DNA from 4 places in the Shinella sp. HZN7 genome. Region 2 is predicted to be linked to each of the others. Evidence: predicted binding sites of a transcription regulator. Region 2 holds the regulator's gene; each other region holds the start of a gene.

Region 1 (4,211 bases), 1.9 Mb from region 2:
CGCCGGTGGCAAGGCCGTAGAGGCCGAAAACCGCCGGCGTCGCGAAATAGGCGATCTGCGCCGAAAGCTGCCGTCCGGCCGAAAGGTCGCTCAGCGACCACAGCCGGATCAGCCGCATTTCCTCCTCGGTGAAGGCCGGGCGAGCGGCCGGCGCGTCGGCAGGCCCGTCCACGCCCTACCCCCGGTCGCGATAGCGGTTGGTGATCGGGTAGCGCCGGTCGCGGCCGAAATTCTTCCTGGTGATCTTCACGCCCGGGGCGGACTGGCGGCGCTTGTATTCGGCGATGTAGAGCAGGTGCTCGACCCGGTGCACCGTCGCCGCGTCGTGCCCGCGGGCGACGATCTCCTCGGTACTCATCTCCAGCTCCACCAGGCATTCGAGGATGTCGTCGAGCACCGGATAGGGCGGCAGCGAATCCTGGTCGGTCTGGTTGGGGCGCAGCTCCGCGGACGGCGCCTTGTCGATGATGTTCTGCGGGATCACCTCCCCCGTCGGCCCGAGCGCGCCCGGCGGCACATGCGCGTTGCGCCAGCGCGAAATGGCGTAGACCTGCATCTTGTAGAGGTCCTTGATCGGGTTGAAGCCGCCGTTCATGTCGCCGTAGAGCGTCGCATAGCCGACCGACATTTCCGACTTGTTGCCGGTCGTGACGACCATCGAGCCGAACTTGTTGGAGACCGCCATGAGGATGGTTCCGCGCGCGCGGCTCTGGAGGTTCTCCTCGGTGATGCCTTCCTCGGTGCCTTCGAAGAGCTCCGAAAGCGAGGAGAGGAAGCCGGTCACCGGCGCCTCGATCGGCACGATGTCGTAGCGGCAGCCGAGCAGCCGGGCGCAATCGGCCGCGTCCTTCAGCGAATCCTTCGACGTATAGCGGTAGGGCATCATGATGCAGCGCACCCGCTCCTCGCCGAGCGCGTCGACGGCGATCGCCGCGCAGATCGCCGAATCGATGCCGCCGGACAGGCCGAGCACGACGTTCTTGAAGCCGTTCTTGTTGACGTAGTCGCGGAAGCCGAGCAGGCAGGCGCGGTAGTCCGCCTCCTCCTTCTCGGGAATGCGCGACGTCGGCCCGCCGTCGCAGATCCAGCCGTCCGCACGCTTCTTCCAGGTGGTGAGCGCGACCGTCTCCTCGAACTGGCTCATCTGGAAGGCGAGCGACTTGTCGGCGTTGAAGGCGAAGCTGGCGCCGTCGAAGACCAGCTCGTCCTGGCCGCCGAGCTGGTTGGCGTAGAGCAGCGGCAGGCCGGTCTCGATGACCTGCTTCAGGGCGACCTGGTGGCGGATGTCGACCTTGCCGCGATAATAGGGCGAGCCGTTCGGCGACAGCAGGATTTCCGCGCCGCTCTCGGCCAGCGTCTCGCAGACGCCAAGCTCGCCCCAGATGTCCTCGCAGATCGGGATGCCGAGGCGCACGCCACGGAAATTGACGGGACCAGGCATCGCGCCCTGGTCGAAGACGCGCTTTTCGTCGAATTCGCCATAGTTCGGCAGGTCCACCTTGTCGCGCACCGCGATCACCTTGCCACCGTCGATGACGGCGACGGCGTTGTAGCGCCCCGTCTCGTCCTGCCGTGGAAAGCCGACGATGACGCCGGGACCGCCCCTGGCGGTGTCAGCGGCAAGATCGTCGACGGCGCGCCGGCAGGCCTTCAGGAAGGCGGGCTTCAGCACGAGGTCTTCCGGCGGATAGCCGGAGATGAAGAGTTCGGTCAGCAGCAAAAGGTCGGCGCCCTGCCGGGCGGCGTCCTCGCGGGCGGCGCGCGCCTTGGCGAGGTTGCCGGCGACGTCGCCGACGGTCGGGTTCAATTGCGCAACCGCGATGCGCAGCGTCGCCCTGCCCTGATCGGAGGTCATGTCTTGATCGGAAGTCATGTCTGCGGACCCATCTCCTGCTGGTGTCCGAGCCTGCGGCCGCGCGTCGCTGTCGCACTCTCGAACGGTCGACAAGCTCTTTAGAGCATGACGGGCGTTTTGGGAATGAAGGGCGGAACCTTTGCCGGCGCTTTCGGCGGAAATGTCCGGTTTTCAAAGGGTTCGACGCGCCACCGCGACCCTGCGGCGCAGGAACCAAAACAGGGGAAGAACGTTGCAGAAAACGTTCATCTCCTGTTCAAGATGACAACCGTATGACAGATACACGAAACTTTCATGAAATCTGGAGACGGCCTTGGCCCTGCTCACCTCCGCCACCGTGGCGATCAATGCAAGCGAAGAGATCGCCGTCGAGGCAGGCTTCTTCGCGCGCCACGCCAAGGCGCTCGCCGTCCTGCGTTCGCTTGCCGTTTCCGGGCTTCTCGCGCTCCTCACCGTCGTCGTCGTCGAACTCGTCACGCGCGGCTCGCTCGACCAGACTTGGATCTATTTCACCAGCCTCGGCCGGCCGGCCTGGACCACGACCGGCGTCTTCTTCCTGCTCTATCTCGCCATCGACGCCCTGATCGGCCGCCAGCACAAGGCCGTCCTGCTCGTCTCGCCGCTCGTCGTGCTGATGGGCGTGATCTCCCAGCAGAAGCAGGTCTTCCTCACCGACCCGCTCTATCCGACGGACCTGCTCTTCGGCCGCCAGATCCTGGAGCTGATGCCCGTTCTCGTGCAGGACCGCCCGTGGACGGCCGCCCTCATGGCGGTCGCCGTGCTCGCCTCCGTCGTCGGCCTCGTCAGTCTCTGGGTCTTCGCCTGGCGCCGTTTCCGGCCGCTGACCAAGAAGGAACGCCTGACGCGGCTTGCCATCGCGCTGCCGCTTCTCGCCGGCTTCGTGTCCATCATGGACTACAACCAGTTCTCCTGGGTCCGCGACCGGCTGAAGATCTTCCCGATCATGTGGGACCAGGCGGAGAACTATCGTCACAACGGCTTCGTCATGGCCTTCGCCATCAACCTGCCGATGGCCAATGTACAGACGCCCGCCGGCTACATGATCGACGCGATCGACAAGATCCCCTCCAAGCCCGTGCCGGCCGGCACGAGCCATCGCAGCAAGCCCGATGTCATCGTCGTCATGAGCGAATCGCTGTGGGATCCGACACGCCTCGAAACCGTGAAGCTCTCGGCCGACCCGATGCCCGTCATCCGCGAGAACCAGGGCGGCAGCGTCTTCTCCCCGGAATTCGGCGGCCTCACCGCCAATGTCGAGTTCGAGGCGCTGACGGGCTTTTCCAACGCCTTCCTGCCGACGGGCTCGATCCCCTACCAGCAATATGTGCGCAAGCCGATCCCTTCGCTCGCCACCTTCTTCCGGGCGGAAGGCTATACGGCACGCGCCATCCACCCGTTCTCCGGCTGGTTCTGGAACCGCACGAGCGTCTACAAGGCCTTCGGCTTCGAGACCTTCAAGGACGTCGAGAAGATGCCGCCGCTGGCAAAGCGCGGCAACTTCACCTCGGACGAGGCGCTGACGCGGGAGCTCATCCGCCAGGCGGACATGCAGGAGGACCCGTTCTTCTTCTTCACCGTCACGCTGCAGGGTCACGGCCCCTATGACGACGGCCGCTACGCCAAGACCGACATCGATGTCGACGGCCAGCTCGACGCCCGCAGCAACCGCATGCTGGCGAGCTACGCCCAGGGCGTGAAGGAAGCCGACAGCAGCCTGAAGATGCTAATGGACTGGGCGAAGACGCGCGACCGCGAGACGATCATCGTCGTCTTCGGCGACCACCTTCCGCCGCTCAACACGGTCTACAAGAATTCCGGCTACATGAAGGGCGTCACTGCCTCGCGCAAGGGCTCTCCCGAGCAGATGAAGAAGGAGCACGAGACCCCGCTCGTCATCTGGTCGAACAAGTCCGGCGCGCAAAAGGAGATCGGCACGATCAGCCCGGCGTTCCTCTCCTACTACGTCCTCAAGGAAGCCGGCTTCGAGCATCCCTATTACACCGGCTTCCTCGGCGCGGTGCACGACAGGCTGCGCGTCATCGACCGCTACATGCTGATCGACGCCAAGGGCAACGGCACGGCCGACTGGGCGCGCAAGAAGACGATCGATCCGCTGGTGCGCGACTTCCGCTTCCTGCAGCACGACATCATGTTCGGCAAGCAGTACGGCCTGGAACGCTTCTTCAATTCCCATGCGGAACTGATGGCCGCGGGCTCCTGATTTTTCCGAAGCGACAGCACGCCCGGGTTCCGGCTCCCCTGTCGGAGCCTGCCGAGCCGATGGCGCAGCGCCGGAGGAAATGACAACCGGGCAAAGATCAACGGTTGCATGTTT
Region 2 (4,211 bases):
GTCCCGTGCGGCCGACGCCTGTCTGCACTTCGTCGAGGATGAGCAGCAGGCCGTATTCGTCGCAGAGCTGGCGCAGCTCCTGCATGAACTCCTTCGACACCGGACGCAGCCCGCCCTCGCCCTGCACCGGCTCGATCAGGATGCCGGCCGTTTCCTCGGTGATCGCATCCTTGACGGCCGTGATATCGCCGAAGGGAACCTTGAGGAAGCCCGGCGCCTTGGGGCCGAAGCCCTCGATATACTTCTCCTGCCCGCCGGCGGCGATCGTCGCGATCGTGCGGCCGTGGAAGGCGCCTTCGAAGGTGATGATGTGGAACTTGCCGGGATGGCCCTTGGCGAAATGGTAGCGCCGGGCCGTCTTGATCGCGCATTCCAGCGCCTCGGCGCCCGAATTGGTGAAGAACACCTTGTCGGCGAAGGTGGCCTCCGTCAGCCGGCGGCCGAGGCTTTCCTGGCCCGGGACCTCGTAGAGGTTCGACAGGTGCCAGACCTTGTCGGCCTGGTCCTTCAGCGCGGCGACGAGATGGGGATGCGCATGGCCCAGCGAATTGACGGCGACGCCGGCGGCAAAATCGAGATATCGCTCGCCATCTTCGGCGATCAGCCACACGCCCTCCCCGCGCGTGAACCTGAGCGGCGCACGCATGTAGGTTTCATAGAGCGGCGCGACATCGGCCATGCGCGGATCCTCCGAAAAGAGATGCGGAAAAACAGGAATGCGGCTTGACTTTTCCGGGCTTCAGAAAAACCAAAAGCCGCCTTTCGGCGGCATGCCGCACTATCGGCATTTCATCTTGGGATGTCAACAAAATCGCACCCGAAATGGCGCTGAACATCCCGCAAGGTGAGGATTCACGGCGCACGCGGAAGGTGTCGCTATCGAGTCACACCTGACCAGCAAGTTGGGGAAAACTCCGAAATCGATTCGCCCGGATTCCGGCGACTCTTGTCACAGAGTCCACCGGTCTCTAGGTTAAGGACCAATTACTAGACTGCATGCGGCGGAACTAGTCACCAAAAGAGTTAGGGCGTTCAGGTTCCGGACCCGTCCGGAGCACGACGAGGGATTCCTGCATCCTGGACGCCGAGCGGAGACGAAAACATGAACTGGACAGACGAGCGCGTCGAGAAACTCAAGAAGCTCTGGAGCGAGGGCTTGAGCGCGAGCCAGATCGCGGCGCAGCTCGGCGGCGTCAGCCGCAACGCCGTCATCGGCAAGGTGCACCGGCTGAACCTGCCCGGCCGCGCCAAGGCCGGCGGCACCCAGACCGCGGCACGCCCGAAGCGTCCGGCGCCGGCGACGCCGCGCCCGTCGAATTTCGCGGCCCGTCCCGTCGCTGCCCGGCCCGTCGCCCGGCCGGCCGACAACACGCTTCCCAAGGAAGAGATCGACGTCGATTTCGAAATGCAGGCCGAGACCCTTCCGGTTCCGGCCAACGGCAACAGCGTGGTCGTGCCGATGTCGCGCCGGCTGGAGCTGACCCAGCTCACCGAGCGCACCTGCAAATGGCCGATCGGCGATCCGCTCAACGACGACTTCCACTTCTGCGGCAACGAATCCCCCGACAATTCCCCCTACTGCACCTACCACCAGCGCCTCGCCTACCAGCCCTCGGCCGAGCGGCGGCGGATGCGGTAATCTTTTCCACGGCAGGACATGCGATGCGGGCCCGAGAGGGTCCGTTTTCGTTTGTGAGGCGAGCGCCCCTCATCCGCCTGCCGGCACCTTCTCCCCGCAAGCGGGGCGAAGGGGTATGCCGATCCGGTTTCCAGAAACTTACTGGGAAGCGAGGGAGCGAGGCCTCGCCCCATCCCCTTCTCCCCGCTTGCGGGGAGAAGGTCGCGGCAGCGGGATGAGGGGCGTTCGCATCCCAAAACGCAAACAGGCCCCTGAGGGCCCATTTCCGTCCTTGGGAGGAAACCCGTTCGCTCAGGCCTCCAGCGAATAGCCGGCGCCGCGCACCGTGCGGATGACATCCTGCATGTTGGCGAAGTTGAGCGCCTTGCGCAGGCGGCCGACATGCACGTCGACGGTCCGCTCATCGACATAGATATCATGGCCCCAGACGCCATCGAGAAGCTGCGAGCGCGAGAAGACGCGGCCGGGCGAGGTCATCAGGAACTCCAGGAGGCGGAATTCCGTCGGGCCGAGGCGGACCTCGCGGGTGCGGCGGTGGACGCGGTGCGTCTCGCGGTCGAGCTCGATATCGCCGCAGCGCAGCACCGTCGAGACGACCTCGGGCTTGGCCCGGCGCAGCATCGCCCGCACGCGGGCGACGAGTTCCGGCGTCGAAAAGGGTTTCACGACATAATCGTCCGCGCCGGTGGCAAGGCCGCGCACGCGCTCGCTCTCCTCGCCGCGCGCCGTCAGCATGATGATCGGCAGGCGTTCGGTTTCCGGGCGCTGGCGCAGGCGCCGGCACAGTTCGATGCCGGAAACGCCTGGAAGCATCCAGTCGAGGATGAGGAGGTCAGGCATGCGCTCCTGCAAACGCATCTCGGCCTCGTCACCGTTCAGGATCGTATCGACCTCGAAACCTTCCGCTTCCAGATTGTAGCGCAGGAGGACGCTGAGGGCCTCCTCGTCTTCCACGACGGCAATTCTGGGCACCATGGAGTTGAACCTGCTCTCTTTACTCGGACGCGTCGGCGAGGCCGGCCGCGACGACGGAGGTCGAAGTGTCGTCCTTCGGGCGTTCGCCCTCCGGCTGCGATCCGGTCGCCATGTAGTAGATGGTCTCGGCGATGTTGGTCGCGTGGTCGCCGATGCGCTCGATGTTCTTGGCGCAGAACAGGAGGTGCGTGCAGGGCGTGATGTTGCGCGGGTCTTCCATCATGTAGGTGAGAAGTTCGCGGAACAGCGAGGTGTAGATCGCGTCGATCTCGTCGTCACGTTCGCGGATCGCCTTGGCCTTGTCCACCGATCGGGTGGCATAGACGTCGAGCACTTCCTTGAGCTGCATCAGCGCGAGTTCGGCGAGGTGTTCGAGACCGCGGGCAAGCTTGCGGGGCATGCCCGAGCTCTGCACGGCGATGACGCGCTTGGCAGTGTTCTTGCCGAGGTCGCCGACGCGCTCCAGCTCGGCCGCGATGCGGATCGCGCCCATGATCTCGCGCAGGTCCGCGGCCATCGGCTGGCGCTTGGCGATGGTGACGATCGCCTTGTCGTTGATCTGGCGCTCGGCATTGTCGAGGATGACGTCCTCGGAAATGACCTTCTGGGCCAGAGCCGCATCCGTCGTGACGAGGGCGCGGACCGAGTCCGCCACCATCTGCTCGGCCGTACCGCCCATTTCGGAGATGCGGCGGGAGAGATATTTCAGTTCTTCGTCGTAAATCGAGACAATATGGGTCGATGACATGGTTCTGTCCTTAATGCGCGCGGGTTTTCACGGATTCGGCGACAGCCGTCAGCCGAAGCGGCCCATGATGTAGTCCTGCGTGCGCTGGTCATCCGGGTTGGTGAACATCTTGTCGGTGTCGTTCTCCTCGACGAGGTTGCCGAGGTGGAACATGGCGGTGCGCTGCGAGACGCGGGCCGCCTGCTGCATCGAGTGCGTCACGATTACGATGGTGAAGTTGGCGCGCAGCTCGTGGATCAGCTCCTCGACCTTGGCGGTCGCGATCGGGTCGAGCGCCGAACAGGGCTCGTCCATCAGGATGACCTCCGGGCTGACGGCGACGGCTCGAGCGATGCACAGGCGCTGCTGCTGGCCGCCGGAAAGGCCGGTACCGCCCTCCTGCAGGCGATCCTTCACCTCGTTCCAGAGGCCGGCCTTCTGAAGGCTCTGCTCGACGATGGCGTCCATGTCGGCCTTCGCCTTGGCAAGGCCATGAATGCGCGGACCGTAGGCGACGTTCTCGTAGATCGACTTGGGGAACGGGTTCGGCTTCTGGAACACCATGCCGACGCGGGCGCGCAGTTCCACGACGTCGATCGCCGGATCGTAGATATCGTCCGTGTCGAGCGTGATGCGGCCGGTGACGCGGCAGCCGTCGATCGTGTCGTTCATGCGGTTCAGCGTGCGCAGGAACGTCGACTTGCCGCAGCCGGACGGACCGATGAGCGCCGTCACGGTGTTTTCGCGCACATTGAGGTTGACGTCGTAAAGGGCGCGCTTCTCGCCGTAATAAACCGAGACGTCCTTGCCGATCATCTTGTAGGAAATGTCGTTCATTTTCTTGTCCAGCGCTTTCTCGACTGCTGCTTC
Region 3 (4,211 bases), 1.5 Mb from region 2:
CTCGCTGCTGCACTGGCTCGGCGGCGTCGGCATCCTGGCGCTCGGCCTCTTCATCATGCCGTATCTGCGCGTCGGCGGCATGTCCTTCTTCAAGCTCGAATCATCGGACACGGCCGACAAGCCCTTCGCCCGCATCGCGAGCTACACCCGCGCCTTCCTCGCCCTCTATGTCGGCATCACCCTGCTTTGCGCCGTCGTCTACGCCGCGCTCGGCATGGGCCGCTTCGATGCGCTGAACCATGCCATGTCGACGGTGGCGACCGGCGGGCTTTCGACGCACGACGCCTCGTTCGGCTATTTCAACAGCCTGCCGCTGCTGTGGGCCGCCACCTTCTTCATGACGCTCTCCAGCCTGCCCTTCTCGGTGCTGATCCTCTTCGTCGTGCGCGGGCGGCTGGATGCGTGGCGCGACCCGCAGATCCGCGTCTTCCTCGGCTATCTCGCGTTCTTCGCCATTGCCGCGAGCGTCTTCCAGCGGCTGGAAAACGGCGTCAGCTTCCACGAGGCGCTCGCCCACGCCTTCTTCACCGTCGCCTCGATCCTGTCGACGACGGGCTTTGCCAGCGACGACTATACGCAATGGGGCCATTTCATCGTGGCACTCGCTTTCGTCGCCACCTTCATGGGCGGCTGTTCGGGCTCGACCTCCGGGGGCCTGAAGGCCTATCGCCTGATCATCCTCTTCAATTTCATCCGCACCGGCCTCTACCGCCTGATCTATCCGGACGGCATCCATGCCGTGCGCTACGGCACGATGACCGTCGATGCCGACTTCCAGCGCAGCGTCTTCCTGTTCTTCATCACCTATGTCGCGATCTCGGCCCTCGGGGCGATCCTGCTCGGCCTGATGGGTTACGACATCCTGACGGCGATCTCGGCCGCCGCCACCTCGCTGTCGAATGTCGGCCCCGGCGTCACGCAGGCGATCGGGCCGGCCGGCACGTTCGCCGGCTTCCACGACGCCGCGCTCTACGTGCTCTCCCTGCTGATGCTGCTCGGCCGCCTCGAAATCCTCACCGTTCTCGTCATCCTCACACCGCTCTTCTGGAAGAGCTGATCGCGGCGCGCGCCGCGCGGCGTTCTTGACTGTTGCCAAGCTTCTTCGCATCCTGCCGCCAACCGGCTGGAGGAAGACGGAATGTTCGTGTCGAAGTCCCTGTTGCGCATGACCCTTGTCGCCGCGCTCGCGCCCACGCTCGCCCTTGCCGGCCCCCTTGCGGATGCGGCCAGGAAGGCCGAGGAGCAGGCCGCGGCCGGCGACACGGTCGGCGCGCACAACACGATCCGCGATGCCTTCGGCGCCTTTGCCGCCACGCTGCCCTTCTCGATCGGCAAGGCCGTCTTCGTTTCGTCGGCACCGGAAGGCTACGGCATGTATGCGGTGCGGCCGGAAGCGAGCTTCAAGGCGGGCGAGGCACTCATCTCCTATGTCGAGCCGGTCGGCCTCACCTGGCGGCCGGCCGACGGGGGCCTGCTCGAATCGCATTTCACCGTCGACCTGGAACTGCTCGACCCGAAGGGCACGGTGCTCGCCGAGCAGAAGGCCTTCGGCTCCTTCGATTTCAAGGGCAGCGTGCGCAACCAGGAGGTCTTCGCCAAGCTGACGCTCAATCTCAGCGGCCCACCGGCCGGCGACTATGTGCTGCGCTATCGCTTCCGCGATGCCGCAAGCGGGGCGGTCGCTATCAGCGAGCAGCCGTTCAAGATCGTTCCCTGAGCGACTTTTCCACAGGCACGCAGAGAATTGTGACAAGCCGGAATCCGTGCTTTCCAGCGGGTTGACGGTCAATTATGACAGCCGCATGACAACCCCAGCCACGTAAGGGGCACCCATGCTTTCGCTGTTTCGCAAACTCATGCCGCGCGAGGACCGTTTCTTCGATCTCTTCGAGCAGCATTCCCGCACCGTCGTCGGCGCCGCCGAAGCCCTCCAGTCGCTCCTTGCCGGCGGGCCGGACATGGAAGAACACTGCAACCGCATCGTCGAACTGGAAGACAAGGCCGACGACATCACCCGCGAGGTGCTGCTCGCCGTGCGCCGCAGCTTCATCACGCCCTTCGACCGCGGCGACATCAAGGACCTGATCCAGTCGATGGACGACGCCATCGACATGATGCACAAGACGGTCAAGACCATCCGCCTCTACGAGCAGACGAGCTTCCAGCCCGGCATGCAGGAAATGGGCGCCGCCGTCGTCAAGGCCGCCCATCTCGTCGCCGAGGCCATTCCGCTGCTCGACAAGGTGGGCGTGCATGCCGGCCGCCTCACCTCGATCGCCGAGGAGGTCACCCGCGTCGAAGGCCGCTCGGACGAGCTGCACGACCAGGGGCTGAAAGACCTCTTCAGGCAATACGGCAAGACCGATCCGATGGCCTATATCATCGGCAGCGAGATCTATGGCGAGCTGGAGAAGGTCGTCGACCGCTTCGAGGACGTCGCCAATGAAATCAGCGGTATCGTGATCGAGAACGTCTGATGGACGCCACCCTCGCCTTTCCGCTGCTCGTCGGCCTCGTCGGCATCGCGCTGCTGTTCGATTTCCTGAACGGCCTGCACGATGCGGCGAACTCGATCGCCACGATCGTCTCGACGCGCGTGCTGCGCCCGCAATATGCCGTCATCTGGGCGGCGTTCTTCAACTTCATCGCCTTCCTGTTCTTCGGCCTGCATGTCGCCGAGACGCTCGGCAAGGGCATCATCGATCCCGGCATCGTCAACCCGCTCGTCATCTTCGCGGCGCTGATGGGCGCGATCATCTGGAACGTCGTCACCTGGATCTTCGGCATCCCCTCCTCCTCCTCGCACGCCCTCATCGGCGGCCTCGTCGGCGCGGGCCTTGCCAGGACCGGCTTCGAGGCCGTCGTCTGGAGCGGCCTCATCAAGACGGCAAGCGCCATCTTCCTGTCGCCCGCCATCGGCTTCCTGCTGGCGCTGATCCTGGTGCTCACGGTCTCCTGGCTCTTCGTGCGCCAGACGCCGTTCGCCGTCGACCGCACCTTCCGTGTCATGCAGTTCATCTCGGCCTCGCTCTATTCGCTCGGCCATGGCGGCAACGACGCGCAGAAGACCATGGGCATCATCGCCGTGCTGCTCTTCTCGCAGGGCTATCTCGGCGGCGAGTTCCATGTGCCCTTCTGGGTGGTCATCACCTGCCAGGCGGCGATGGCGCTCGGCACCCTGATGGGCGGCTGGCGCATCGTGCACACGATGGGTTCCAAGATCACTCGCCTCAACCCGATGCAGGGTTTCTGCGCGGAGACCGGCGGGGCGATCACCCTTTTCGCCGCCACCTGGCTCGGCATCCCGGTCTCGACGACGCATACGATCACCGGCGCGATCATCGGCGTCGGCGCCGCCCGGCGCGTTTCGGCCGTGCGCTGGGGCGTCGCCGGCAACATCGTCTGGGCCTGGATCATCACGCTGCCGTCCGCCGCCGCGATCTCCGCCCTCTTCTTCCTCGTCATCAACGCCGTCACCGGCTGAGGCCTTCTGAAACGAGAACGGCGGAAGCGTTGCCGCTTCCGCCGTTCCCGGCGTGCCGTTTCAAGCCGGATCAGAAAAGGTCCGGCACATGCTTGGCCACATGGACCGGCTGGCCGTGATCCTGCGAGGCGAGGAAGTCGAACGCGTCGGAGCCGGTCGCGCCCGAGGCATCGTCGATGGCGAAGGGCCGGGCGGCGAAGGCCGCATCGCCGTGGTCGCTGCCGGCTGCCGCCACCTTCTTGAACACGAAGGCGTCGGCACCGCCGTGATCGTCGTCCGCCGGCTCGCCCGCCTTCTTCTTCACGCTGGTGAACTTGAGCTGGAGCTTGCTGAAGAGCTCGGCGGTCTTGGCCGATTCGAAGAGATACTTGTCGCTCTTGTCGTAATAGTCGCCGAAGGCCTTGAGGTTGAGCTTGGCGGTGCCGATCACGTCGCCGTCGCCGTCCACCGCCTTGAACGTCACCACGTCGCCGGCAATCTTCGTCGAGGTGATGGTCATCTTCTCGGTGCCGAGGGCATAGACCAGCTTGAACTTGCTGAAATCCCCATCCTTTTCGAGGTTGAGGCTGTAGTTCATCTTGGTCTTGAAGCTGTCGGTATAGGTCGCCTTGATGGTGATTCCGGCCTTCGTCTGCGCCGTGGAATAGGCCAGCGTGCTGCTATAGCCCTCCCCCTTGATCTTCAGCGACAGGCTCGTCGTTGTCTTGCCCACCTTCATCAGGATGTC
Region 4 (4,211 bases), 750 kb from region 2:
CCGGATCGCAGGTCGTCGGCGAATACCTTGCCAAGTCCGGCCTGCAGGCCGATCTCGACGCGCTCGGCTTCAACCTCGTCGGCTTCGGCTGCACGACCTGCATCGGCAATTCCGGCCCGCTGCCGGGTCCGGTCTCCAGGACGATCAACGACAAGGGGCTGATCGCCGCGGGCGTCCTGTCGGGCAACCGCAACTTCGAGGGCCGCATCTCGCCGGACGTGCAGGCGAACTACCTCGCCTCCCCGCCACTCGTCGTCGCCTATGCGCTGGCCGGCTCCGTGCAGAAGGACCTGACGAGCGAGCCGCTCGGCGAGGACAGGGACGGCAAGCCCGTCTACCTCAAGGACATCTGGCCCTCCTCGCAGGAGATCCAGGCCTTCATCATGAAGTATGTCACGCGCGAGCTCTACGCCTCCAAATATGCCGACGTGTTCAAGGGCGACGCCAACTGGCAGGCCGTGCAGGTGCCGGCGGGCCAGACCTATGCCTGGGACGACCAGTCGACCTATGTGCAGAACCCGCCCTACTTCGTCGGCATGGGCAAGACCGGCTCGGGCCTTTCCGACATCAGGGGCGCGCGGGTGCTGGGCCTGTTCGGCGACAAGATCACCACCGACCACATCTCGCCGGCCGGCTCGATCAAGGCGGCCTCGCCTGCCGGCAGCTACCTGATCGGCCATGGCGTCGGCGTCGCCGACTTCAACCAGTACGGCACGCGGCGCGGCAACCATGAGGTGATGATGCGCGGCACCTTCGCCAATATCCGCATCCGCAACCACATGCTGGGGCCGAACGGCAAGGAGGGTGGCTACACGATCCACTATCCGACGAAGGAGGAGATGTCGATCTACGACGCGGCGATGAAGTACAAGGAGGAGGGCGTTCCGCTCGTCATCTTCGCGGGCGTGGAATACGGCAACGGTTCCTCGCGCGACTGGGCGGCCAAGGGCACCAACCTTCTCGGCGTCAAGGCCGTGATCGCCCAGTCCTTCGAGCGCATCCACCGCTCCAACCTCGTCGGCATGGGCGTCGTGCCCTTCGTCTTCGAGGACGGCACGACCTGGGCCTCCCTCGACCTGAAGGGCGACGAGACCGTCACCATCGAGGGCCTGGAAGGCGACATCAAGCCGCGCGAGAAGAAGATCGCCAGGATCACCTATGCCGACGGCACCGTCAGGGACGTCCCGCTGCTCTGCCGCATCGATACCCTCGACGAGGTCACATACATGAACAACGGCGGCATCCTGCAAACCGTCCTCAGAGACCTCGCAGCCTGAGCGATTTCCGCTTGAACGATGAAATGCCGGGGCTTTCGCCCCGGCATTTCCCGTTTTCAGGACCGGAAATCTCCACTATCGGTTTCACTCCATCGTGACTTCCTGTTGAAGCGGCAAGCGCGTATGACGGGCTCAAAAGGCTGGCATTTGCCGGCGCTCCACTGGAATTGATCATGCCGAGACCGCACATACCGCACTGTCTGGCGATCCTGCTGATGTTGGGAGCCGGCATTGACGCTTCCCTTGCCGGAGAAACCGTTCGCCCGAAAGGCGTCGTCGAGCTTTTTACCAGCCAGGGTTGTTCGTCCTGCCCGCCCGCCGACAAGGCGCTGGAGACGCTGGCGCGCGAGGGCGAGGTGGTCGCACTCTCCTATCATGTCGACTACTGGAACTATCTCGGCTGGGCCGACACGCTCGCTTCCAAGGACAATACCGACCGGCAATATGCCTATGCCCGCATGTTCGGCCGCAACGGCGTCTATACGCCGCAGGCCGTGCTGAACGGCCGCGAGCACATCAACGGCGCCGACATCACCGGCATCCGCTCGCGGATCGGCGCGATGCCCGGCGAAAACAAGGGCCTCCAGGTGCCCGTCGACGTCGAGGTGAAGAACGACGAGCTGCGCATCCGCGTCGGCGGCGGCGAAGGCAAGGCCAATATCGTCATCGCCTATTTCGAGCGCGAGCGCACGATCAACATCGAAAAGGGCGAGAACCGCGGCAAGATCGTGAACTACTGGCACGCTGTCACCGACATGGAGACGATCGGCATGTGGGAGGGCAAGGAAACCAACCTGGTGCTGCCCGCCGACATGCTGAAGAAGAAAAAGAAGTCCGGCGGCTGCGCCGTGCTGCTCCAGCGCATGCGCACGGCCGATACGCCCGGCGCCATCCTGGGCGCGACGGTGCTGACGGGCGACAAGGCTTCGCGCTAGGACAACTGCACCCTGTGCAGCGCCTGCAGCGGCCTTGCGGAAACAGCATGGAGAAAACGAACACCCTGGAGCGCGCGAGCGTTCCAGGGGAGGTCCGGTCCGGCTTCTTCGAGGGGCTTGGGGCTTGAGGGTTCGAAGAAAGACGGACCGGACCTGGACGAAGTCACCGGCAACGGAATACAGGGCGACTTCGACAGACGCTTCCCGTACCAGCCGCTTCCCGCACAAGGCAGCGGGCCGGTACGAGCTGCGACCGGCGAACTCTCTCCTGTAATTTGGGCGTCTGTTTGTCTGAATTGCGGCGAGACGGATTTTTGCGAGAACGTCCGCCCTGTCCATCCGCCTTGCATTTCGACACCGCTCAGGCACACTGTCACCGAGCCGTCATGGACGAAGCGCGGAGAACCGATGACAGATCAGCCGGATTTGCAGGCTTCCAACGTCGTGGTCGACCTGCTGGATTACCGAAACAGCAGGGACCCCTTGCCGGTAACCTTCCATCGACGGGAACTCGACGCAATCCTCTGGGTCTATGGCCGCATGGTCGGCGAAGGGGAATGGCGCGACTACGCCATCGACCACCTGCGCGACAGGGCCGTGTTCTCCGTCTTCAAGCGCTCCGGCGAAATGCCGCTCTACCGCATCGAGAAGAACCCGAAGCTCGCCGCCAAGCAGGGTGCCTACAGCGTGATCAACACGCATGGCACCATCCTGAAGCGCGGCCACGAGCTGAAACAGGTGCTGAAGATCTTCGACAAGGTGCTCCGTCTCGTCGAGACGTGAACCGTTACGCCATCGTTCCCGGAAAATCCGTCGCCGACGGCTCGGTTTGCGCACCCTCGCCGAGCGCGCGCTGCATGAAGACCGTGTCGAGCCAGCGCCCGTGCTTGAAGCCGGTCGCCGTCATCCGGCCGCTATGCGCGAAGCCCAAAGCGCTGTGCACGGCGATCGAGGCCGGATGCGCCCCGCCGATGACCGCCACCATCTGCCGGAAGCCGAGCGCCGTGCAGCGGCGGATGAGCTCCGCCAGCAGCGCCTTTCCGACACCCTTGCCGCGCGCTTCCGGCGCCAGATAGACCGAATCCTCGACGAGCCAGCGATAGGCCGGCCGTGTGCGGAAGGCCGACGCATAGGCATAACCGAGGATGAGGCCGGTCTGCTCCACCGCGACGATATAGGGATAGTCCTTGCCGGTGATCGCCTTGAAGCGCGCCTCCATCTCGTCGAGCGACGGCGGGTCGATCTCGTAGCTCGCCACCCCGTTCAGCACGGATTCGCGGTAGATTTCGGTGAAGGCGGAGATGTCGCCGAGGGCGGCGGTGCGGATGACGAAGCTCATGGAAGCCTCAGGGTCTCAAAGGCGATTTCGGGAAAAGCGAGCGCTGGTTTTGCGTCCGAAACGGCCTGAAAACAAGAGAAGGATGTGGAATGGAGCCTCCATCCCACATCCTTTCGCGATTTTACGACCCTGCCCCGCCGGTCAGGCGCCGAAGACGACGAGCAGGTCCTTGGCGTCGATCTGGTCGCCCGCTTTGACGAGGACCTCCGAGATCGTGCCGTCCTTTTCCGCATGCAGCGCCGTTTCCATCTTCATCGCCTCGATGGAGAGCAGCACGTCGCCGGCCTTGACCTGTTGGCCTGCCGAGACCGAGACCGTCGAGATGACGCCCGGCATCGGCGCGCCCAGATGGGCGGCATTGCCGATGTCGGCCTTGCGGCGCACGGCCGAGGTGGCGGCGCGATTGCGGTCCGGCACCTTGATGAGGCGCGGCTGGCCGTTCAGCTCGAAGAACACCTTCACCATGCCCTGTGCATCCGGCTCGCTTTTCGCCTGGTGCAGGATGACGAGGGAGACGCCCTTCTCCAGTTCCGGCTGAAGCTCCTCGCCGGGGGCAAGGCCGTAGAAATAGGCCGGCGTCGGCAGCACGCTGACCGGGCCGTAGGTATCGGCGGCCAGCGCATAGTCGGTGAAGACCTTCGGATACATGAGATAGGAGGC

Evidence for each region. The regulator PhoB, encoded in region 2, activates phosphate uptake and scavenging genes when phosphate is short. The targets are predictions, from matches to a motif close to TGTCATNNANCTGTCAT.
Region 1: the regulator PhoB is predicted to act here: its motif matches at 2,117-2,133, upstream of shn_RS09940 (LTA synthase family protein).
Region 3: the regulator PhoB is predicted to act here: its motif matches at 1,792-1,808, upstream of shn_RS07725 (DUF47 domain-containing protein).
Region 4: the regulator PhoB is predicted to act here: its motif matches at 2,584-2,600, upstream of shn_RS19505 (DUF2794 domain-containing protein).

Annotation. Positions count from the first base shown of each region.
Region 1 covers NZ_CP015736.1:2,055,255-2,059,465, forward strand. The annotation lists gene shn_RS09930 (ammonium transporter) at 1-172, opposite strand, end outside; gene shn_RS09935 (NAD+ synthase) at 176-1,855, opposite strand; gene shn_RS09940 (LTA synthase family protein) at 2,169-4,097, shown strand.
Region 2 covers NZ_CP015736.1:112,755-116,965, reverse strand. The annotation lists gene shn_RS00560 (aspartate aminotransferase family protein) at 1-679, opposite strand, end outside; gene shn_RS00555 (GcrA family cell cycle regulator) at 1,103-1,639, shown strand; gene phoB (phosphate regulon transcriptional regulator PhoB) at 1,931-2,614, opposite strand; gene phoU (phosphate signaling complex protein PhoU) at 2,634-3,362, opposite strand; gene pstB (phosphate ABC transporter ATP-binding protein PstB) at 3,411-4,211, opposite strand, start outside.
Region 3 covers NZ_CP015736.1:1,592,671-1,596,881, reverse strand. The annotation lists gene shn_RS07735 (TrkH family potassium uptake protein) at 1-1,057, shown strand, start outside; gene shn_RS07730 (hypothetical protein) at 1,139-1,717, shown strand; gene shn_RS07725 (DUF47 domain-containing protein) at 1,833-2,477, shown strand; gene shn_RS07720 (inorganic phosphate transporter) at 2,477-3,484, shown strand; gene shn_RS07715 (hypothetical protein) at 3,555-4,211, opposite strand, start outside.
Region 4 covers NZ_CP015736.1:4,045,020-4,049,230, forward strand. The annotation lists gene acnA (aconitate hydratase AcnA) at 1-1,277, shown strand, start outside; gene shn_RS19500 (DUF1223 domain-containing protein) at 1,448-2,212, shown strand; gene shn_RS19505 (DUF2794 domain-containing protein) at 2,621-2,995, shown strand; gene shn_RS19510 (GNAT family N-acetyltransferase) at 3,000-3,551, opposite strand; gene pyc (pyruvate carboxylase) at 3,693-4,211, opposite strand, start outside.